3 regions of the Mesorhizobium sp. M0051 genome follow, and region 1 is predicted to be linked to each of the others. Evidence: predicted binding sites of a transcription regulator. Region 1 holds the regulator's gene; each other region holds the start of a gene.

Region 1 (7,664 bases):
ATACCGGCAATGCGTATGTCCGGGCACAGCGTGTAGGACGGCATCGCCACGGCAAAGCCGCTGCTGACCGCGCCATTGGCGAGGTGCGACCACATGTTCTTGTCGGTCTCCAGCCAGTAACCGCCGTGGAGGACTACCACCAACCCCTTGGGCGCGACATTGGGAAGGAAAAGATCGAGCCGATTGCGCGGTCCGTCACCATAGGCGATGTCGAGCCGTGCCCGGCCCTCCATTGAGAGCGCATCACGAAATGCTTGCGCTGGCTCCGCCCACGCAGCCGGCCAGCGGTCACTGCCGGCGATGTTCGCGCCGTTGGCATAGGCATCATCCCAATCGACAATGTGACGTTCGAACATCTGCGCCTCCCCCAAAACGGCATCGCTTGTGAGCTAGCAATGGCCACCGGCACGCCATGCGTCAATGCTTCAAGGCCAAAACATTTTAGGCTTGAAACAAATTTCGACTGGTGCGATCCTGACAAGACGATCAGCCGACGAAATGGGAGGTCTGCTGTGCTGCCCTGACCCCGTAGATGCTCGTCCTTTCCCGGTGGCATAGTCGAGCTGGCACGATTGGCGGTACGAAAACCTCCCGCGAAAGACAGGAACTTCAAATCCACCACACAGGTCAGGCACATCGCGCACTGGCCAGGCAGCAGACGGGATAGCGGCGACATGCTTGGGCCTTCAGCGCATATCGACACGTTCACGCGCGATCACCTGCCGCCTCCGGAGCAGTGGCCGGATTTCCTGCTCGACGGCTTTGATTATCCCGAACGTCTCAATGCCGGCGTCGAACTGACGGACAGGCTGGTCGAGAGGGGCCTCGGTGACCACACCGCGCTGATCGGCAATGGCCGCCGCCGCACCTACAAGGAACTGTCCGACTGGACGAACAGGCTAGCCCACGCGCTGGTCGAGAACTACGGCGTCAAGCCGGGCAACCGGGTGCTGGTCCGCTCCGCCAACAACCCCGCCATGGTCGCCTGCTGGCTGGCCGCCACCAAGGTCGGCGCCGTGGTCGTCAACACCATGCCGATGCTGCGCGCCGGTGAGCTTGCCAAGATCGTCGACAAGGCGGAAATCACCATCGCGTTGTGTGACACCAGGCTGATGGACGAGATGACAGCCTGCGCCAAGGACAGCGCGTTCCTCAAACAGGTCATCGGCTTCGACGGCACCGCCAACCATGATGCTGAACTCGACCGTGCCGCTCTCGATAAGCCGGTGACGTTCACCGCCGTCGACACCGGCCGCGACGATGTCGCGCTGCTCGGCTTCACCTCGGGCACGACTGGCGTGCCGAAGGCGACGATGCATTTCCACCGCGACCTCCTGATCATCGCCGATGCGTACGCACGCGAAATCCTTCGGGTGACACCGGACGATATCTTTGTCGGCTCGCCGCCGCTGGCCTTCACCTTCGGCCTTGGCGGGCTCGCCATCTTCCCGCTCCGCTTCGGTGCGGCAGCGACACTGTTGGAACAGGCGACGCCGCCCAACATGATACACATCATCGAGACCTATAAGGCGACCGTCTCCTTCACCGCGCCGACCGCCTACCGCGCCATGCTGAAGGCCATGGATGAAGGGGCCGATCTGTCATCGCTGCGTGTCGCCGTTTCGGCTGGCGAAACCTTGCCCGCTCCGGTTTTCGAAGAGTGGACGCAAAAGACCGGCAAGCCTATCCTCGACGGCATCGGCGCCACCGAGATGCTGCACATCTTCATCTCCAACCGCTTTGACGACATGAAGCCGGCGTCGACCGGCAAGCCGGTGGGCGGCTACGAGGCGCGCATCGTCGACGAGGAGATGCGCGAGCTGCCGCGCGGCGCGACCGGCAGGCTGGCGGTGCGCGGACCGACCGGCTGCCGCTACATGGCCGATAACAGGCAGAAGGACTACGTCCGCGACGGCTGGAACCTCACCGGCGACACCTTCACGCAGGACGAAGACGGCTTCTTCCATTTCGCCGCGCGCTCCGACGACATGATCGTCAGCGCCGGCTACAACATTGCCGGACCCGAGGTCGAGGCGGCACTCCTGTCGCACCCGGATGTTGCCGAATGCGCGGTGATCGGCACGGAAGATGCCGAACGCGGCCAGATCGTCGAAGCGCACGTCGTGCTGGTGCAGGGCGTAGCGCCGGACGCATTGACGACCAAGCGCCTGCAGGACCACGTCAAGGCAACGATCGCGCCCTATAAATATCCGCGATCGGTGAAATTTATCGCCGCGCTGCCCAAGACCCAGACCGGCAAGATCCAGCGTTTTCGGCTGCGCACGGAGAAGATCAATTGAGCGAACCCTACGATCCGGCGTCCGAAGGCGCACAGATGTCGTTCAAGGAGAGCATGTCCTACAGCGACTATCTGCACCTGGAGAAAGTGCTGGAGGCCCAGACGCCGCTGTCTTCGGCGCATGACGAGATGCTGTTCATCATCCAGCACCAGACCTCCGAACTGTGGATGAAGCTCGCCCTGCACGAGATTGGCGCTGCGATCCGCTCGATCCGCGCCGATCGCCTCGAGCCAAGCTTCAAGATGCTGTCGCGCGTCGCCCGCATTTTCGAACAGCTCAACAACGCCTGGGATGTGCTGCGCACGATGACGCCCAGCGAATATACCGAGTTCCGCGATGCACTCGGCCAGTCCTCGGGTTTCCAGTCCTGGCAGTATCGCGCCATAGAGTTCATGGCCGGCAACCGCAACCTCGCCATGCTGGGCCCTCACAAGCACCGGCCGGACCTCAGCGGCAAGCTGGAGGCGATCCTGGCGGAGCCGTCGCTCTACGACGAAGCGCTGCTGCTTCTGGCGCGCAACGGATTCGACATCGGCACCGATGCCAGGCGCACGGATTGGCGTGAGACGCGAACCGAGAATGAAGAGGTTCTGGTCGCCTGGCAGACCATCTACCGCGACCCGCAGCGCTACTGGATGTTCTACGAACTGGCCGAGAAGCTGGTCGACTTCGAGGACTATTTCCGCCGCTGGCGCTTCAACCACGTCACCACGGTCGAGCGCATCATCGGCCTGAAACGCGGCACCGGCGGCACGTCGGGTGCTTCGTATCTCAAGAAGATGCTCGAGGTCGTGCTGTTTCCGGAGCTGTGGGCAGTCCGTACCCGGCTTTGACACAATCGAAATGAGAACAGGCACATCGAGGGCGCGCTTGCAGCGGAAAACCTTCGCGAACAACCGAGGACTGACTGACCATGAGTGGAATTCCTGATCTCGCTGCAATCGAAGCGATGGATGCCACGGATCCGCTCCGCGCCATGCGCGATCGTTTCATTCTGCCGGAGGGGGTGATCTATCTCGACGGCAATTCGCTTGGGGCAGCGTCGCATGCCGTTTTCGGCGAGCTGCAGCAGGCGGCCACCGAGGAATGGGCCAAGGATCTCATTCGGGCCTGGAATACAGCCGGATGGTTCGAGATGCCGATCGAACTTGGCGACCAGCTCGGACGCTTGATCGGGGCCGCAGCCGGACAGACTGTTGTCTGCGACACGACGTCGATCAACATCTACAAGGTGCTACATGCCGCGATGGAGATGCGGCCCGGCCGATCGGCGATCGTCGCCGAGGCTGACAGTTTTCCCACCGACCTCTACATCGCCGAAGGCGTTGCCTCGACCCGCGATGGGGTCCTTCTGCGCCTCGCGGGCGTCGACGCGCCAACCATCGAAGAGCTGATCGACGAAAGCGTCGCGGTGGTGCTGGTCAACCACGTCAATTACAAATCGGGTGAACTGCGCGACATGGCGGCGCTGACGCGCATAGCTCATGCGGCCGGAGTGCTGATCGTCTGGGATCTATGCCACACCGCTGGCGCTCTGCCAGTCGAGCTCGATCATGCAAAAGCCGATTTCGCTGTCGGCTGCACCTACAAGTACCTCAACGGCGGTCCAGGCGCGCCAGCCTTCATCTATGCCGCGCAACGCCACCACGGCGCGATCAGCCAGCCGCTCAGCGGCTGGTGGGGGCATGCACGGCCCTTTGCCTTCGAACGAGGCTATGTTGCCGGCACCGGTATCCGCCGCTTTCTGTGCGGCACGCAGCCGGTCCTGTCGATGCGGGCGCTCAAAGGTGCGCTCGCAATCTGGAACGACGTCGACGTGGCGGCATTGCGAAAGAAAAGCGTCGCGCTGACCGAACTGTTCATCCAGCTCGTCGAAGCGAAGTGCGGTGCCTATGGCCTCACGCTGGAGAGCACCCGCGACGCGACCAGGCGCGGCAGCCAGGTGTCGTTCGTTCACGATCATGGCTATCAAATCGTGCGGGCGCTGATCGAGCGCGGAGTGATCGGTGACTTCCGCGCGCCGTCAACCATCCGTTTCGGATTTACGCCGCTCTATGTCGGCTACAAGGACGTGTGGCTGGCGGTCGAGGTGCTGGAAGACATTCTGCGAACGGATGCATGGAAGGACCAGCGTTTCGCCGTCAAGGAGGCCGTGACCTGACGCAGTCGTCCCAACTGTTGTCGCATCGTTGCCTCTTGGTCGGATGATGGAGGGACGAATTTCCAGTGCACAAATCCGGTTGCCGCTGCTGGCCAACACTGGCATCAACAAATTAACCAAGGTTGGCATTTTGGCTTCGTTTCGTTCACGGCAGACGAACGCATGGAAGGCTGGAAATGCCCCGTCGCGGATCCATGGGCAGCTCATGCCAAAGCTTGGGCCAACGATGGGCGGCAGCCCATTAACCATAACAATTTCAATGCCGGAAAGCGCCTTGTGACGGCATGCCGTGATCACCCAAGCGCGCTGGCGCGCGCCAAATAATTTCAGCGGCCTTAACAGATTCATTAAACTTTAAACGGTTGCAGAACACAACTGGAACATATAGTGTTTGTTCTGGGTTTGTTTTCTGATTCTGGTTTTAGGTACCCTGGGGGCCGCCATGCTGACACGCAAGCAACACGAACTGCTGATGTTCATTCATGAACGCCTGAAGGAAAGCGGCATTCCGCCATCCTTCGACGAGATGAAGGAGGCGCTCGACCTTGCCTCCAAATCCGGGATTCATCGTTTGATCACGGCACTGGAAGAGCGCGGCTTCATTCGCCGGCTGCCCAACCGGGCGCGCGCGTTGGAAGTGCTGCGGCTGCCGGATTCGATCGCGCCCGGCCTCAACGCGGCGAAAAAGTTCTCGCCTAGCGTCATCCAGGGCAGTCTTGGTCAGGCCAGTCTCGGCCAGGGCGGCCTTGGCCGGCAGATCAAGCCGGCGTCTTCACGGATGCCTTCAGCCGGCAATGACGACGACGTGGTCTCCGCCGTGTCGATCCCTGTGATGGGGCGCATCGCCGCCGGTGTGCCGATCGATGCCATCCAGCACCAGACCCATTCGATCTCGGTGCCGCCGGACATGATCATGGGAGGCGAGCACTATGCGCTGGAGGTCAAGGGCGACTCGATGATCGAGGCCGGCATCTTCGACGGCGACACCGTCATCATCCGCAACGCCGATACGGCGAGCCCTGGCGAGATCATCGTGGCGCTGGTGGATGAAGAGGAAGCGACGCTGAAGCGGTTCCGCCGCAAGGGTGCCTCGATTGCTCTCGAAGCCGCCAATCCGGCCTATGAGACACGGATTTTCGGACCAGACCGGGTCAAGGTGCAGGGCAAGCTTGTCGGCCTGATCCGCCGTTACTGAGGCAGCTGCGGTTTAACGACGGGCTTGTCCGGTCTCTTGAAGGGCGGCAGGCCCCTCGCCTCACGCGAAAACTTGCGTTGCACGTGCCAAGGCCGGTAGGGCCTACCCACCGCAAAGCTGACCGTTGCCGGCGTGGTCGCCGACTGGCGATCGAAGAAGACGGCAGCACTGCCATTGCGAGCCAGTTGCCGTTTGGTGATGACGAGAACCAGCGGGTTGTGACAAGCGTCATAGGCCGTCGCGTCGTTGATGACGATCAGGTCGGCGAAGCCGCAGGCTTTCCAGGTGTCCTTTCGGTCCTCGACATAGGCAATGATAGCTCCGGACGGATGCCTGGCGAGACAAACGCCTGATGTGCAATAGAATGGCGCTCCCGGCGGCATTTCAGCCGCATCCTCGACGTCGAATTGCCCGTCGCCTTCGTCGAACACCTCCGGCGCGATAATGCTTTCGGATGTCAGCGCACGCTTCCAGTTGTCGACGGTGAATTCGTTCGGCCTGGCCCGGCTGACCGCGAGTTCGCCGCCGCCAATCGGCAGCGCCACCAGCCTCGCATCCTCCGAGACCAGCACGTCAGGTACGCGCGTATCCGAGACGGTCAACAGGCCGGCAAGCGCGAAGGGAAGCGCTGCGAGCCGCAACCATGTGGTCGCCATCGTCGCGATGACCAAGGCAATCGTCACCAGCACGACGGATTGCTGCGAAATCAAACCGATTGCGTCGACTGGCGAACGCTCGGAAATCCATCCGGACATCGCGATCATCACCGTCAGGCCTTTGCCCATCAGATAGAGGGCCGGCCAGTCCAACCCGAATGGCATCAGCAGCGCGCTGGCGACAGCCAGGAACATCACGACTGTTACGATAGGCATGATGGCCAGGTTGGCGAACAGGCTGAGCGGCGACACACGCTGAAAATGCCAGATGGCAAACAGCGCCGTGGCGCTGCCGGCGATGATGGAGGTCATGGCAAGGCCGCCTGCCGCCAGCAGGAATTTTCGCGTCAGGAAGCCGGGCAAGGATCGCTTTGGCGGCGGTGGCCTCGCCTTCCCCGCACGATGATCCGCCCAGCCGGCATAGGCACCGACCAGCGCGGCCGTCGCGGCAAACGACATTTGAAAACTCGGGCCGACCACTTCATGCGGCGACACCATGATGACCGCGATCGCCGAGATCGCCAGATTGCGCATCGTCAGTGCTGCCCGATCAAAAAGAACGGCAATCAGCATCACCGCCAGCATGATGAAACTGCGCTCGGCGGCAACGACGACGCCTGAGATGATAAGATAGGCGGCGATCGAGAACAGTGCGGCAGCCGCAGCATACTTCTTGACCGGGCGACGCGCGGAAAAATCCGGAAACAGGGCGAAGGCGCCACGCAGCAAACCCATGATGGTGCCAGCGACCAGCGCCATGTGCAGTCCGGAAATGGAGATGATGTGATAGATGCCGGTACGCCGCATCGCCTCGTTCACGTCATCGGGAATGCCGGCGCGAACGCCGACGATCAGCGCCGCGGCGATCTCGCCTTCGGCGCCACCGACGCTGCCCCTAATGTGATCGGCAATGGCTTCACGGGCTTTTTCGATCCCCGAGGAAAGCCGGGCCGCCAGCGGCATGCTATCGTCCTCGGTGACGACAAGTTTTGGATTGCCGAGAAAGAAACCGCTGCCGCCGATGCCGGCGAAATAGCTGTCGAAGGAGAAGTCGTAGCTGTCCGGCCGCACCGGCCCGGTCGGTGGCAACAGCTTGGCATACCCAGTGATCAGGGAACCGGCGGTCATGTCCGCCGGGATATTGCGTGCCGAAAGCCGCACCCGCTCCGGCGCATAGCGCAGTTTCGGCCTTGCAGTCGATGCCACGTCGATTGTCAGCCGGATGCGACCGCTCTCCATCCGTTCGAGCGAGACGACCCGGCCGGTCACTTGCGTCGAGATTTCCGAGCCCAGCATCTGCGTTCCGGCTCGCCATGTCTCGACCTTCGCGGCGAGCAGGCCGAGTGTACACA
Region 2 (7,664 bases), on a different contig from region 1:
TTGGTGAAGCCTGCAAGATCGACCGAAATGCTGCGCTGGCGCAGCGCGTCCTGCGTCAGATCGAGCGGGAAGCCGTAGGTGTCGTAGAGCTTGAAGGCCGTCTCGCCGTCCAGCATGTCGCCGGCACGCAGCGTTTCCGTCGCCTCCGACAGCAGTCCGAGGCCGCGCACCAGCGTCTTGCGGAACCTGGTCTCCTCGAGCTTCAGCGTCTCGGTGATCAACTGTTCGCCGCGCACCAGTTCCGGATAGGCCTGGCCCATCTCACGCACCAGCGCCGGCACCAGGCGCCACATCAGGGGATCGCGGGCACCGAGCAGCTGCGCATGACGCATCGCGCGGCGCATGATGCGGCGCAGGACATAGCCGCGGCCTTCGTTCGACGGCAGCACGCCATCGGCTACCAGGAAAGCGGACGAGCGCAAATGATCGGCAATGACGCGAAAGGACGCGACCGTCTCCTTGTCGGGCCCCTGTCCAAGCGCGGACGACGCCGCCTCGATCAGATGACGGAACAGATCGGTCTCGAAGACGCTTTCCACCCCTTGCAGGACGGAGGCCATGCGCTCCAGGCCCATGCCGGTGTCGATCGACGGACGCGGCAGATCGATGCGCTCCTCCTTCGTCACCTGTTCATACTGCATGAACACCAGGTTCCAGAATTCGAGGAAACGGTCGCCGTCCTCTTCCGGGCTGCCGGGAGGTCCGCCCCAGATGTGTTCACCGCGGTCGATGAATATCTCCGAGCACGGCCCGCAAGGTCCGGTGTCGCCCATCGCCCAGAAATTGTCCGAGGTCGCGATGCGGATGATGCGGTCATCGGAAAACCCGGCGATCTTCTTCCAGAAGCCGGCCGCCTCGTCATCCGTGTGATAGACGGTGACCAGCAGCTTGTCCTTGTCCAGGCCGAATTCCTTGGTGATCAGGTTCCAGGCTAGTTCGATGGCGCGCTCCTTGAAGTAGTCGCCAAAGGAGAAATTGCCGAGCATCTCGAAGAAGGTCAGATGGCGCGCGGTATAGCCGACATTGTCGAGGTCGTTGTGCTTGCCGCCGGCGCGAACGCTCTTCTGGGCGGTCGAGGCGCGCGAATAGGGCCGCTTCTCCAACCCGGTGAAGACGTTCTTGAACTGCACCATGCCGGCGTTGGTGAACATCAGCGTCGGATCGTTGCGCGGCACCAGTGGGCTCGACGCGACGATCTCGTGACCTTCCTTGCGAAAGTAGTCGAGAAATGTCGACCGGATTTCGTTCACGCCACTCATGAATGCTGCCTTTTCGAGAGAGCCGCCGGCAAACCGGCGGAAATGGTCTCTGCGTTTCCAGAGATAGAGTTGGCCTTTTAGCCGCCGCGCTTCACCCTGTCCAGAAACACGGAATTGGTCCATTCCACGACCTTTGCCGGCTGTCCGAGCCAGGCCCCGTTTCCCTGCCAAGACGCAAAAAACCGCCGGCGCTACGCCGGCGGTTCGAAACGCAATTAACACGGAACTCGATTACATAAGCCTGAGATAATAGAGCGAGATTATGGCCGAACTCCGGCCATCGCGCGAGGCTCTCACATCGCGCCCGATTCCTCCTCGAAACCGTCGTCGCTACCTTCGGAGCCGCCATTCTCAAGGAATTTCTCGGCGATCAGCCCGGCATTTTGCCTGAGCGCGAGTTCGATCTCGCGCGCGGTGTCGGGGTTGTCGCGCAGGAACAGCTTGGCGTTTTCGCGGCCCTGGCCGAGACGCTGCGAATTGTAGGAGAACCAGGCGCCCGACTTCTCGACCACGCCGGCCTTGACGCCGAGATCGACCAGTTCGCCGGTCTTGGACACGCCTTCACCATACATGATGTCGAACTCGACCACCTTGAAGGGCGGCGCCAGCTTGTTCTTGACCACCTTGACGCGGGTCTGGTTGCCGACGACCTCGTCGCGGTCCTTGACCGAGCCGATGCGGCGGATGTCGAGGCGCACCGAGGCGTAGAATTTCAGCGCGTTGCCGCCTGTGGTGGTTTCGGGCGAACCGAACATGACGCCAATCTTCATGCGGATCTGGTTGATGAAGATGACCATGGTGTTGGAACGCGAGATCGAGGCGGTCAGCTTGCGCAGCGCCTGGCTCATCAGGCGAGCTTGCAGGCCGGGCAGCGAATCGCCCATCTCGCCTTCGATTTCGGCGCGTGGCGTCAGCGCAGCGACCGAATCGACCACCAGCACGTCGATGGCGCCGGAGCGCACCAGCGTGTCGCAGATTTCCAGCGCCTGCTCACCGGTATCGGGCTGCGAGATCAGGAGGTTTTCCAGATCGACGCCAAGCTTGCGGGCATAGACCGGATCGAGCGCGTGTTCGGCATCGACGAAGGCGCAGATGCCGCCCTTCTTCTGGGCTTCGGCCACCGTGTGCAGGGCCAGCGTCGTCTTGCCCGAGCTTTCCGGCCCGTAGATCTCGACGATGCGGCCGCGCGGCAGGCCACCGACGCCAAGCGCGATGTCGAGGCCAAGCGAGCCGGTCGGCACCGTTTCGATCTCGACGACCTGCTCGTTCGCGCCGAGCCGCATGATCGAGCCCTTGCCGAAAGCCCGCTCGATTTGCGACAGCGCCGCATCCAGAGCCTTTGATTTGTCCACCGCTTTGTCCTCTACCAGCCGCAAAGAATTCTGAGCCATGATACATCACCCCTTGGTCGTCAATGAAGGCCGGACAATCCGTAATCCCTGCCCCAATTTGTACCTTTTTTGTTCTCGTTTGGCAAGAGGGGTCAAATATCTGAAAAACAATAAATATCCAGATCTGTTCTTTTTTTGTCTCACGATTTGGCTTCACGATGTCTAACGCATTGGGCCAGGCGGCTCGATTGTTTCGATCCGCCGAATCGCTACCTTCGCGTTGCGAAACTCGGTCACGCAGCCTAGCGCTTGTGCGACTGGAATAACAAAGGTCATATCGCCTGCATGCTGAAATCCGCGAGAATACTGGCCGTAGGTGGCGCCCATATCGACCGGCGCGGCCAAGTGTCGGGCCCGTACGTGCCGGCCGCCTCCAATCCGGGCACGATGCGCGAGGATGTCGGCGGCGGCGTTTTCAACGCGCTGCGCAGCGCGGTTCGCCGTGGCGTCTCCGCATCGCTGCTGTCGGTGCGCGGCGGCGATGCCGCTGCCGATACCGTTTCACGGGCCATCGCCGCGGCAGGCATTGCCGACCTGTCCGCGGTGTTCCTCGACCGCACGACGCCCAGCTATACGGCGCTCATCGACAGCGAGGGCGAATTGATCGTCGGCTTTGCCGACATGGCGCTCTATGACCTGGCCTTTCCCAAGCAGATCAGGCGCTCCAGGGTCCGCGAGGTGGTCGCGGCGGCCGATGCCATCTTCTGCGACGCCAACTTGCCGACGGCGGCACTGGAGCGGCTGGTTTCGCTTGCCGCCGGCAAGCCCGTCTTCGCGATTGCCATTTCGCCGGCCAAGATCGTGCGTTTGAAGCCGGTGCTTGGCAATCTGGCCGTCGTCTTCATGAACCGGCGCGAGGCGATCGCGCTGGCAAACCTGGACGCGGCGGCTTCCCCGCAAGACATCGTCGCCGGGCTGAAACGCGCGGGGCTCAAGAGCGGCGTGGTGACGGCGGGCGGCAGTGCCATGTTGGGCTTCGAAGAAGCCGGCGCCTTCTCGATCCTGCCGCCGCCGCCAAGAAAGGTCGCCGACGTCACCGGCGCCGGCGATGCGCTGGCCGGCGCAACGGTCGCTGCCTTGCTGCACGGCCTGCCGCTGCGGGTGGCCCTGCGCGAGGGCATTGCCGCGGCAACACTGGCCATCGAAAGCGCCGACGCCGTTCCCGATTTCACCGCGGCGACCTTCGCGGAAGCGTTGGCTCTTGTGCCGGATGCGCAGGAAGTGGCATGAGACCGGCAAATTCACAGTGCCGGAATCTTTTCGCACGCCCCATGAGGATGCGCTTCATTCCGGGTTGGAGATCCAGATGACCCCAGAGACCGCCCGCCCCTTCATCGATATCCACGCGCCGGTGGCGCAAGCCCTGGCCGCCGGCCGGCCGGTGGTGGCGCTGGAAAGCACCATCATCACCCATGGCATGCCCTACCCCGACAATGGCGCCATGGCGGCGGATGTCGAAAAGATCATCATCGATGGCGGCGCGGTGCCGGCGACGATCGCCGTGGTCGGCGGCCGCATCAAGATCGGGCTGTCGGACGGCGAGCGTGAGTCCCTTGCCATGACAGGCGACGCCATGAAGCTGTCGCGCGCCGACCTCGGTTTTGCCGTGGCGCAAGGGCGCACAGGCGGCACCACGGTCGCCGCCACCATGATCGCTGCGCATATGGTCGGCATAAAGGTGTTCGCCACCGGCGGCATCGGCGGCGTGCACAAGGGTGCGGAAAAGAGCTTTGATATTTCCGCCGACCTCGACGAACTGGCACGCACGCCGGTCATCGTCGTGTCGGCCGGCGCCAAGGCCATCCTCGATATCGAAAAGACGTTGGAAGTGCTGGAAACGCGCGGCGTGCCGGTGATCGGCCATGGCTGCGAGACGATGCCGGCCTTCTGGTCGCGGCATTCGCCGTTCCGCGCGCCGCTGACCCTGCACAAGCCGGAAGAGATCGCGCATTTCTACCAGACTCGGGCCTCGCTGGGGCTCACCGGCGGTATGCTGATCGCCAATCCGGTGCCCGAGAACCATGAAATCCCGGCCGAAGAGATGGCCGGCTACATCGAAGCCGCGCAGAAGGCGGCCGAGGCGCTCAACGTCACCGGCAAGGCGGTGACGCCGTTCCTGCTGTCGAAAATCCTCGAACTGACCGGCGGCAGGAGCCTGAAGACCAACATCGCGCTGGTGGAGAACAATGCGCGGCTTGCGGCAAGGATTGCGAAGGCGCTGTAGCCGCCAATGTCGGCGGGACAGCACCCCCCTCTGTCCTGCCGGACATCTCCCCCGCAAGGAGGGAGATCGAATGTCATCAAACCCTCCGCCAATCTTCAACGTTGAAAAAAGCAGGCAGACGCTGAAACTGCCAATCTCCCTCCTTGCGGGGGAGATGGCCGGCAGGCCAGAGGGGGGTACTGTCCCGCCGACGTTCCCAATTATTGCCCGTCACTTCGCCGCCCTTCGTCCCGCCTCATACGCTCGCCTTGCCCAGACCGTCATCTCGTCGGGATCATCGAAGGCGCTGTCGGGAACGCTCCAGTACGGCATGGAGACCTGCTTGCCGTGGCGGGAGCCGGTATAGGTCCATTGCGTGCAGCCGGCGGCCTCGAACTCGGGCGCGCTCTGGTCGTCTGCCTTCAGCATCAATTCGCCGCGCAGCACGATGGCAACGATGACGCCGTCGAAATAGATGCCCTTGCCGCCGAACAGCTTTCGGATGCTGACCGGGCCGAGGCCCTCGAACAGTTCGGCGATGCGTTCATTGTCCATGCCGCGATCATGTCACCGGCATTTGACCTTGTCATCGCCGCAACCAAAATCATGCTGACAGGTTGAGAGCCATCCGTGGGAGTTTTGCCATGCCGCTTTTGCTCAAAGGGTCCTGCCGCTGCAATGCCGTCCGCTTCGAGGTGGAGAGCCACACGCCGGCGCCATTCATGCTGTGCTACTGTTCGATCTGCCGCAAGCAGCAGGGCGGCGGCGGTTTTGCCATCAATCTCGGCGCCGACTACGAAACGTTGAATGTCAGGGGCAAGAGAAGCCTCGGCGTCTACCAGGCCGAGATCGAAGACGACGAGCACCCGCGGTGCGAGATATCGACCGGCGAACGCAATTTCTGCAAGAAGTGCGGGTCGGCGCTGTGGCTCTACGATCCGACTTGGCCGGAACTGGTGCATCCCTTTGCCTCGGCTGTCGACAGCGACCTGCCCATTCCACCGAGCCGAGTGCATCTGATGCTGAAATACAAGGCGAACTGGGTCGAGCCCGATATCGGCAAGGGCGACAAGGCGTTCGACGTCTATCCCGAGGAATCGATCGCCGACTGGCACAAACGGACGGGAATGTGGGTGGATTAGTTGCTCCCGGCTTTGGACCGGTGCGTGAGAGCGAGCCAGCGCTCAATTTGGGTCACATCCACCCCACCGCGTTGGACCGCAACCAAGGGATGGTCTGCGTCATGCAGAAACACCTTCGGCCGCTGATTACCGGGCTGAAACACAACATCGGCATGCAGGAGCAACGAACCTGGATACTCTGGGATGTCGTGCATCAGATACCCAAAACAGAGCTCTTCCTCGTATTGGCCTCTGTCATACCCATCTCGGTACAAATTCCAGCTTCTTTCCGAGACCGACATCCAGACCCCGAAACAGAACTCGTTGGATAGCTGGGGCACCGGCAGAGGTAGCAGGCAACGAATGTACCGATCCGTCTTGCCCGAGGCGTGGCGTACTTCGCAGAAATCGTCATTTTTTCGGAAGGTCGATTGACCGCCTTCTTCGAGTGCGTCCCGATTGACGGGCGCATCGAATGCCATATCCGTTGGAAGACCGGTAAATTCTTCACCGCAACAGGCACACCGCCAGCGATACGCCTCGGCGCTCATCGCCAGACGCTAAGCGGCGGTTGCCGCGCGTGCCTCTGCCAGCGCCTTGAGGTCCGCCGGCTTCAACTCGACGGATTCGCCGCAGCCGCAGGCCGAGCTCTGGTTCGGGTTGTGGAAGGTGAAGCCGGTGCGCAGCGTCGTCTGCTCGAAATCCATCTCGGTGCCGAACAGGAAAAGCGCGGCCTCGGGCGCCACATAGACATGGGCGCCGTCGCGCTCGATATGGTCGTCCTTGGTGTTGGGCTCTGTCACCAGGTCGACCGTGTATTCCATGCCCGCGCAGCCGCCCTTCTTGATGCCGAGGCGGATGCCATGCGCGTTGTCGCGGGTGGCGACGATCTCGCGCACCCGGTCGGCGGCCTTTTCGGTCATCGTGATGACGGCGAAGCGTCCCATTCTTTTTCCTTCCATTCCATGCAGGTTCAAGCCCTGCCGAATGATTCTTCACCTAAAATGGTGAAGTTTTATCACTGGCGCAAGTGTGCCGGGCTCGACGCTAGTACCAACCCACCGCCACCTGCGCCTCTTCCGACATGCGATCGGGCGACCAGGGCGGATCGAAGGTCATGTTGACTTCAACACCGGAAACGCCTTCGACGGCGCCGACGGCGTTTTCCACCCAGCCGGGCATTTCGCCGGCGACTGGGCAGCCCGGTGCGGTCAGCGTCATGTCGATCTTGACCGCGCGATTGTCCTCGATGTCGATCTTGTAGACGAGGCCAAGCTCGTAGATATCGGCTGGGATTTCCGGGTCGTAGACGGTCTTCAGCGCCGAGACGATGTCGTCGGTCAGCCGCGCCAATTCGTCGGCGGGAATCGCCGAGGCGGAAACCAGCGGGTTGATGGCCGCTTCCGGTGCGGTCTCGGTGGTGTGGCTCACATCATCCATGGTCGTCACCCAAACAAATCGTCATCCGAAGAATTTGCGCGCTTTCTCAAGCGCCTCGGCCAAAGCGTCAACTTCGGCCCTGGTATTATACATGCCGAACGATGCCCTGCATGTGGAGGTTACGCCGAAGCGTTTCAACAGCGGCTGGGCGCAGTGGGTGCCCGCGCGGACGGCAATGCCTTGCCGATCAATCACCATCGACACGTCATGCGCGTGAATACCCTGCAATTCGAACGAGATGATGGCGCCC
Region 3 (7,664 bases), on a different contig from region 1:
TGTCCAGCACTGTCTTTGACGCACGCCAGCTTTGAACGAGCCTGCGGTTCGTGCATTGTGATGTCTGTGGAGCTTCTGCCTCTGGCCTTAGGCTGGGTGCGCATCTAACGGGACCACACACCATGGCTGCGCATGGCGGCTCAAAACGGGTGATCTACACGGCGCTGGCCGGCAATCTCGCCATCGCGCTGACCAAGTTCGCCGCCGCCTTCTTCACCGGCAGTTCGGCGATGCTGTCGGAAGGCGTGCACTCGCTGGTCGATACCGGCAATGGCAGCCTGCTGCTCTACGGCATGCATCGCGCCGCCCGTCCGGCTGACCACACGCATCCGCTCGGTCACGGCCGCGAACTGTATTTCTGGAGTTTCATCGTCGCACTTCTCGTCTTTGCCGTGGGCGCCGGGGTATCGTTCTACGAGGGCGTGATCCACATCATGGCGCCGGAACCGGTCGCCAACGTCAAGGTGAACTATCTCGTCCTGGGCCTTTCCTTCCTGTTCGAAGGCAGCTCCTGGCTGGTGGCGCTGAAGGAGTTCCGCAATCAGAAGGGCAAGGAAGGCTGGCTGCGGGCCGTGCAGTCGAGCAAGGATCCGAGCGTCTACACCGTGCTGTTCGAGGACAGTGCGGCCCTTCTCGGCCTGATCGTCGCCTTCGCCGGCATCCTGGCGGCGGAACTGCTGGGGATGCCGGAACTCGACGGCGCCGCCTCGATCGGCATTGGGCTGATCCTTGGCGCGACGGCAATTTTCCTGGCCCGCGAAAGCAAGGGCCTACTGATCGGGGAGCCGGCCTCGCCCGAGGTGCAGAGACAGGTGCTGGCGATCGCCCAACAAGATCCGGCGGTGCAGCGGGCGAACGGCGTTCTGACCGTCCATATGGGGCCGGCAGAGATCGTTGCCGGGCTGAGCATCGAGTTCGAGGATCACCTGACGGCGCCGGAGATCGAAGCCTGTGTGGAGCGCCTGGAGGCGCGGCTACAGAAGGAGATGCCGGAGATCACACGGCTGTTCGTCAAGCCGCAGACCACCGGCACCTGGGAAAAGCGGCGCAAGCTGATCGAGACCGCATCCAATCCGGCGCCGGATTAGCGTTGCGCCATTGCCTCACGGTCTTGCCTCGCTAAGATTAACAACACTTTGGAGGAACGAAGATGAAAATCGACGGCGGCTGCCATTGTGGCGCCATCACCTACGAGGCGGAGGTCGATCCTGAAAAGACGAACATCTGCCACTGCACGGACTGCCAGCAACTGACCGGCACGGCTTTTCGCGTGACGGTTCCGGCGCTCGAAAGCAACTACCGCATCACCAAGGGTACGCCGAAAATCTACATCAAGACAGGATCGAGCGGCGCCAAGCGCGCGCAGGCCTTTTGCGGCGAGTGCGGCTCGCATCTATACGCCACATCGGTTGGCGACGGGCCGAAAGTCTATGGCATCCGGGTCGGCACGGCGAGGCAGCGCGATGAACTGGTTCCCCGGATGCAATACTGGCACCGCTCGGCATTGCACTGGCTGCCGGAATTTCAGGACATGACCACCGTCGAGGAGCAGTAGCGCTGTTCAATCGTCGCCTTCGACGACCCTCAGCCTGAGCTGCCCGGTCTTCGAATCGGCAACGCGAGCGCCCGTGTCAGCCTTTGCAGCGGGAGGCCGCGACGCGGCGTCCGCCGCGGCTTCGCCGTCGGCCTGCGCGCCGAACTCCAGCGCCTCGATCTTCTGGCCGCGCTTGGTGACCTTCGAAGTAGAAACCAGGATGTCGTCGATGTCCTTGGCGGACTGGCCGAAATGGACCTGCAGCTTGCGCACCCGCTCATCGACACGCGCAACATCCTCCATCAGCCGGATGACCTCGCCCTGGATCAGGTGCGCCTGTTCGCGCATGCGGGCGTCCTTGAGGATCGCCTGAATAACCTGGATCGACAGCATCAGCAGCGACGGCGAGACGATGACGACACGGGCGCGATGCGCCTTGTGGACGATCGCCTCGAAATTCTCATGGATCTCGGCGAACACCGATTCCGAAGGCACGAACATGAAGGCGGTGTCCTGGGTCTCGCCCTGGATCAGGTATTTTTCCGAGATATCGCGGACATGGATCTCGATGTCGCGGCGGAATGCCTGCGAGGCGACCTTCTGCAGGTCGGCGCCATCGGCGGCGCGGATGGCGTTCCAGGCTTCCAGCGGAAACTTGGCGTCGATGGCAAGCGACGGCGCGCCGTTCGGCATCTTCACCAGGCAGTCGGGCCGGCTGCCGTTCGACAGCGTCGCCTGGAATTCGTAGGCGCCGTGCGGCAGGCCGTCGGCGACGATCGCCTCCATGCGCGACTGACCGAAGGCGCCGCGCGTCTGCTTGTTGGAGAGTATCGCCTGCAACTGCACGACCTGGCCGGCGAGCGACTGGATGTTGCCTTGCGCGACATCGATGATCGCCAGCCGCTCCTGCAATTTGGCCAGGCTTTCATGCGTCGATTTCGTCTGCTCGGTCATGGTCTGGCCGAGCCTGCCGGTCATGGCATCGAGACGCTGGCCGATCGACTGCGTCAATTCCGCTTGCCGCGCCCCGAACACTTCGGCGATGGCGCCCATGCGGCCCTGCATCTCGGCCTGGCTTTGCAGAATGCCGGCCATTCGCGCCTCGGCGTCGCGGGCATGATCGGCGGCTTCGGCGGCAGCGACTGCGCGCGCTTTGGCCGACCGCCACAGCGCGACAACGAGCGCCACGAACAGGCCGAGAACCAGCAAGGCGCCGAAGGCCAGCGCATGGCCGAGTGTGATCGTGGTGGCGCCAAGCCGGGCGACAGGTTCCGAAAGGATGGTGCTCAGATCATTCATGTGGACAGCATAAACGATTCGCCCTGATCGCACAGATCAAAACGTGAACGAGCTTCGCGCGCAACGGTTGACGCTTTTCGCTGGAGGTCTTAGGTGGAGCGCCATGCCGATCAAGCCGCTCATCATCCTTCCCGATCCCATCCTGCGCCAGGTTTCCAAGCCGGTGGAGCGTGTCGACGCGCCTTTGCGCAATTTAGCCGACGACATGCTGGCGACCATGTATGACGCGCCCGGCATCGGGCTGGCCGCAATCCAGATCGGCGAGCCGCTGCGCATGCTGGTGATCGATCTCGCCAAGGAAGACGAGGAGCCGGCGCCGCACGTCTTCATCAACCCGGAAATCCTGGAGAGCGCCGATGCGCGGTCCGTCTACGAGGAAGGCTGCCTGTCGATCCCGGACTATTATGCCGAGGTCGAGCGCCCGGCCGCCGTGCGGGTCAAGTATCTCGACCGTGACGGCAAATTGCAGGAGATGGAGGCCGAGGGCCTGATGGCGACCTGCCTGCAGCATGAGATCGACCACCTCAATGGTGTCTTGTTTATCGACCATATCTCGAAGCTGAAGCGCGACATGGTTGTGAAGAAATTCAAGAAGCTCGCCAGAGACAAGGCGCCGGGCAAGCTGGTGGGATAGGGGAAATGCCCCTTCGCGTCATCTTCATGGGCACGCCGGAGTTTTCGGTGCCGACGTTGCGCGCCATCGCCGAGGCCGGACATGAAGTCGCAGCCGTCTACACCCAGCCGCCGCGCGCCGCCGGACGGCGCGGGCTGGAACTGACGCCGTCGCCGGTGCAGCGCGAAGCGGAGCGGCTGGGCATCGAGGCGCGTACACCGACTTCGCTCAAAGGTGAGGCCGAGCAGGCCGCTTTCCGGGCCTTGCGGGCCGATGTAGCCGTGGTGGTCGCCTACGGCCTGCTGCTGCCGAAGGCGGTTCTGGAGGCGCCCCGGCTTGGCTGCATCAACGGCCATGCCTCGCTTTTGCCGCGCTGGCGGGGGGCTGCACCAATCCAGCGCGCCATCATGTCCGGCGACAGCGAAACCGGCATGATGGTGATGCGCATGGAAGAGGGTCTGGACACCGGTCCGGTCGGATTGGTTGAAAAATGCGCCATCGAGCCCGATATGACAGCCGGCGATCTGCACGATCGATTGATGAGCGTCGGCGCAACCCTGATGGTGGAAGCGCTGGCCCGACTGGAAAGGAACACGCTGACATTTGCCGACCAGGCGGTGGAAGGGGTGACCTACGCCAAGAAAGTCGATAAATCCGAGACGCGCGTGGACTGGACTCGCCCGGCGAGCGAGGTCCACAATCATATTCGTGGCTTGTCGCCCTTTCCCGGCGCCTGGTCGGAGATAGAAATTGGCGGCCGCCCGGAACGGCTGAAACTGCTTCGCTCGACGCTATCGCAAGGCCTGTCGCTTTCGGAAGATTTGGGCGAGTCGGGAGGAATTCTCGATGACCGGCTGACTGTCGCCTGCGGGGCAGGCGCGATCAGGCTGGTCGAAGTTCAACGGGCGGGCGGAAGGCCTGCTGCCGCGCAGGAGTTCCTGCGCGGGGCCAAGATCGAAAAAGGAATGAAATTCTCATGAGCATGATGTCGATACGCGCGGCGACGCCGCGGGATCGCGAGGCCATTCGCCTCGTCGAAGAGCACGCTTTTGGCCAGCAGGCGGAGGCCGGGCTGGTCGACGCGCTGGTGACCGGCGGCGACGTCGTCGCCGAACTGGTGGCGGAAGAAGACGGCCAGGTGGTCGGCCACATCCTGTTTTCCCGGCTGTTCGTCGAAAGCGGCGGCAAGAACTTCGCGGCCGTGGCGCTGGCGCCGTTGGCGGTGGAGCCTTCGTTCCATGGCAGCGGTATCGGCGGCGCGCTGATCCGCGAGGCGCATATCCGCCTCAAGGACACCGGCGAGACACTGGCCGTGGTGTTGGGCGATCCGGCCTATTACAGCCGTTTCGGCTACAGTCACGCCCGCGCCGAAAAGTTCGAGAGCGAGTATCAAAGCGAGGCTCTGCAGGCATTGGCCTGGGGCGATGCTCCGGAAGCCGGCAAACTGGTCTACGCGTCGGCCTTCGGCTCGGCACTCGCCGCGTAGGCGGCAACAGCCCTAGAGCCGGATGATTTCAGGTCGAATCCACCTGAAATCTGAATCCGTCTCTAATCCAAGAGATCGAGCATGATGTCGTCCGAAAACCGCTTCACACTTTTCGGCGTCTTGCCCTAGCATGCCGCGTTTTCGCCTCGACATCGAATATGACGGCAGCCTGTTTGCCGGCTGGCAGCACCAGGCGGACCAGCCTTCGGTGCAGCAGGCGATCGAGCAGGCGATCGAAAAATTCTGCGGCGAAGCGGCCCGGCTGCGCGCCGCCGGCCGCACCGATGCCGGCGTGCATGCCACCGCCCAGGTTGCGCATGTCGACCTCGTCAAGGCGTGGCCCAACGACAAGGTGCGCGATGCCGTCAACGCCCATCTGCAGGCGGCCGGCGCGCGCGTCGCCGTGCTCAAGGCAACGGTCGTCTCCGACAGCTTCGACGCGCGATTCTCGGCCACCGGCCGCCACTACCTCTACCGTATCCTCAACCGCCGCGCGCCGGCCGCACTCGACAAGGGCAAAGTGTGGTGGGTGCCGAAACGGCTTGACGCGGGCGCCATGCACGAAGCGGCAAAGGTCCTGGTCGGACGGCATGACTTCACCACCTTCCGCTCGACCCAGTGCCAGGCCAACAGCCCGATCAGGACGCTGGAGCGGCTCGACGTGAGCAGGCAAGATGACGTGATCGAGGTAAGGGCTTCGGCGCGCTCCTTCCTGCACAATCAGGTGCGTTCGATGGTCGGTTCCCTCAAGCGAGTCGGCGAAGGCAGCTGGACCGCGGCCGACCTGAAAACAGCGCTCGAGGCGCACGACCGCGCCGCCTGCGGCCAGGTGGCGCCGCCCGACGGGCTGTTTCTGGTGGGTGTCGATTATCCTGAGATCGACTATGCAGGATAGGGGCTCTCCGGGATAGAGGCCCGAAGGGCTCTGTCTGGGGTAGAGTCCGGAAGGCTCTACCCGGGGACGAACCCGGAAAGGCTCTGGGACCCGACATCATCCGGCACGGCGATGCCGAGTAGCGTCTGCAGGCCGAACAGCACCAACAGCGACGCGAGGAACATACCGACGAAAACGGCGGTGCCAATGGCGGGCCCCTTGCCAATTGTGGCGTTGGTCATTCGCCAGGTCAGCACCATCGACAGGGCAAACAACAACAGCGACACAAGGCTTGAAACCTGGCTCGCTGACGATAGAAAAAGCCGGATCAGCGCCGAGGGCAGCATCAGCCAGGCAGTAATGGCCGAGGCCCAGTTGCTGGCGACGACATAGTGGACGAAGCGGCCGCCAATGCCGGCGCGCGGCGCGACCAGGGCCAGAACGACCAGCGGCAGCACCCAGGAGCCGATGTCGACGGTCGCCAGACGCACCAGCATGCTGAAGCGCCCCGCGAAAGCGTCTGGATCGCCGATCTCGTTGGCGATGCCGACCCAGCCGACTATCAGGGCCGGTGCTGCAACGACAATGGCGAAAAAGGAATTCCAGAAGCCGTCGGCCGACAGGTCGAGCAGGCGCAAGCCGTCAGCCTTGCCGAGCATGAGCCGCCAGGCGCCCGTCAGCGAAGCTTGGGTTTCATCAGCCGAAAGCATGCCCTAGCCCTGCCCGAACCAGTCTTCGATGAAGCGTTGATAGATTTGCGTCAGCGTTTCGAGATCGGCAATGGCGACACGCTCGTCGACCATATGCATGGTCTTGCCGACAAGCCCGAACTCGACCACCGGGCAATAGTCCTTGATGAAACGCGCGTCGGACGTGCCGCCGGAAGTCGACAGCGTCGGCTCCTTGCCGACCGTCGACTTGATCGAGCCGCGAAGCGTCTCGACCAGTCTGTCATCGCGGGTCAGGAAGACATGGCTCGGCCGGTCGCGCCAGACGAGCTCATAGTCGACCGGCGTCTTCTTGGCCTGCCGGTACTTCTTGCGTCTTGCCGCCTGGTCGAGCCGGTTGTGGATCTCGGCCTGCAGGGTCTCGGCCGTCCAGCTGTCGTTGAAGCGGATGTTGAAGGTCGCGGTCGCCTTGGCCGCGATGACATTGGTGGCCGGATTGCCGACATCGATGGAGGTGATCTCCAGATTGGTCGGCTGGAAATCCCTGGTGCCCTTGTCGAAGTCCGGGTGCATCAAGGCGTCGACCAGGCTCATCAGCCCACGCACCGGATTATCGGCAAGCTGAGGATAGGCGACATGGCCCTGACGGCCATTGACCGTTATGGCTCCGGACATCGAGCCGCGCCGGCCGATCTTGATCATGTCGCCGAGCGTATCGGGGTTGGTCGGCTCGCCGACAAGGGAGGCATCCCATTTCTCACCCCTGGCAGCCGCCCATTCGAGCAGCTTGACCGTGCCGTTGATGGCCGGCCCTTCCTCGTCGCCTGTGATCAGCAGCGAGACCGACCCTTTCGGGCCGCCCTTGGTCTCGACATGGCGTGCCACGGCGGCGATGAAACAGGCGATGCCGCCCTTCATGTCGACCGCGCCGCGGCCATACATCTCGCCATTGGCAATCTCGGCAGCGAAGGGCGGATGCGTCCAGGCGGCTTCGTCACCGACCGGCACCACGTCGGTATGGCCCGCAAACATCAGGTGCGGGCCGTTGCCGGACCGTCGCGCATAGAGGTTCTCGATATCGGGCGTGCCGTTTTCGGAAAACACCGGCCGATCGACCAGGAAGTCGAGCGGCTTCAGCATCGTCTCCAGCGCGCCCAACGCGCCGCCCTCAGCGGGCGTCACGGATGCAC

The links. Region 1 encodes LexA, which represses DNA repair genes until DNA is damaged. Its sites were predicted from a motif close to TGTTCNNNNTGTGTTCNG; they were not measured.
Region 2: recA (recombinase RecA) is a predicted target of LexA. The motif match lies at 2,710-2,727, and genes of this name have one in related genera.
Region 3: NKJ90_RS12210 (DNA recombination protein RmuC) is a predicted target of LexA. The motif match lies at 2,866-2,883, and genes of this name have one in related genera.

What each region holds. Positions count from the first base shown of each region.
Region 1 is NZ_JAMYUT010000010.1:107,328-114,991, reverse strand. Features, by position in the region: gene NKJ90_RS12920 (hormone-sensitive lipase) at 1-356, opposite strand, end outside; gene NKJ90_RS12915 (AMP-binding protein) at 675-2,300, shown strand; gene kynA (tryptophan 2,3-dioxygenase) at 2,297-3,133, shown strand; gene kynU (kynureninase) at 3,214-4,461, shown strand; gene lexA (transcriptional repressor LexA) at 4,904-5,656, shown strand; partial or broken gene NKJ90_RS12895 (ComEC/Rec2 family competence protein) at 5,650-7,664, opposite strand, start outside.
Region 2 is NZ_JAMYUT010000003.1:156,799-164,462, forward strand. Features, by position in the region: gene alaS (alanine--tRNA ligase) at 1-1,259, opposite strand, end outside; gene recA (recombinase RecA) at 1,553-2,650, opposite strand; gene NKJ90_RS04560 (carbohydrate kinase family protein) at 2,936-3,880, shown strand; gene NKJ90_RS04565 (pseudouridine-5'-phosphate glycosidase) at 3,957-4,874, shown strand; gene NKJ90_RS04570 (TfoX/Sxy family protein) at 5,085-5,408, opposite strand; gene NKJ90_RS04575 (GFA family protein) at 5,498-5,995, shown strand; gene NKJ90_RS04580 (DUF2199 domain-containing protein) at 5,992-6,525, opposite strand; gene sufA (Fe-S cluster assembly scaffold SufA) at 6,535-6,921, opposite strand; gene NKJ90_RS04590 (SUF system Fe-S cluster assembly protein) at 7,022-7,414, opposite strand; gene NKJ90_RS04595 (cysteine desulfurase) at 7,436-7,664, opposite strand, start outside.
Region 3 is NZ_JAMYUT010000009.1:178,541-186,204, reverse strand. Features, by position in the region: gene NKJ90_RS12220 (cation diffusion facilitator family transporter) at 123-1,088, shown strand; gene NKJ90_RS12215 (GFA family protein) at 1,151-1,555, shown strand; gene NKJ90_RS12210 (DNA recombination protein RmuC) at 1,562-2,833, opposite strand; gene def (peptide deformylase) at 2,937-3,467, shown strand; gene fmt (methionyl-tRNA formyltransferase) at 3,473-4,426, shown strand; gene NKJ90_RS12195 (GNAT family N-acetyltransferase) at 4,423-4,932, shown strand; gene truA (tRNA pseudouridine(38-40) synthase TruA) at 5,063-5,827, shown strand; gene NKJ90_RS12185 (transporter) at 5,884-6,516, opposite strand; gene dapE (succinyl-diaminopimelate desuccinylase) at 6,520-7,664, opposite strand, start outside.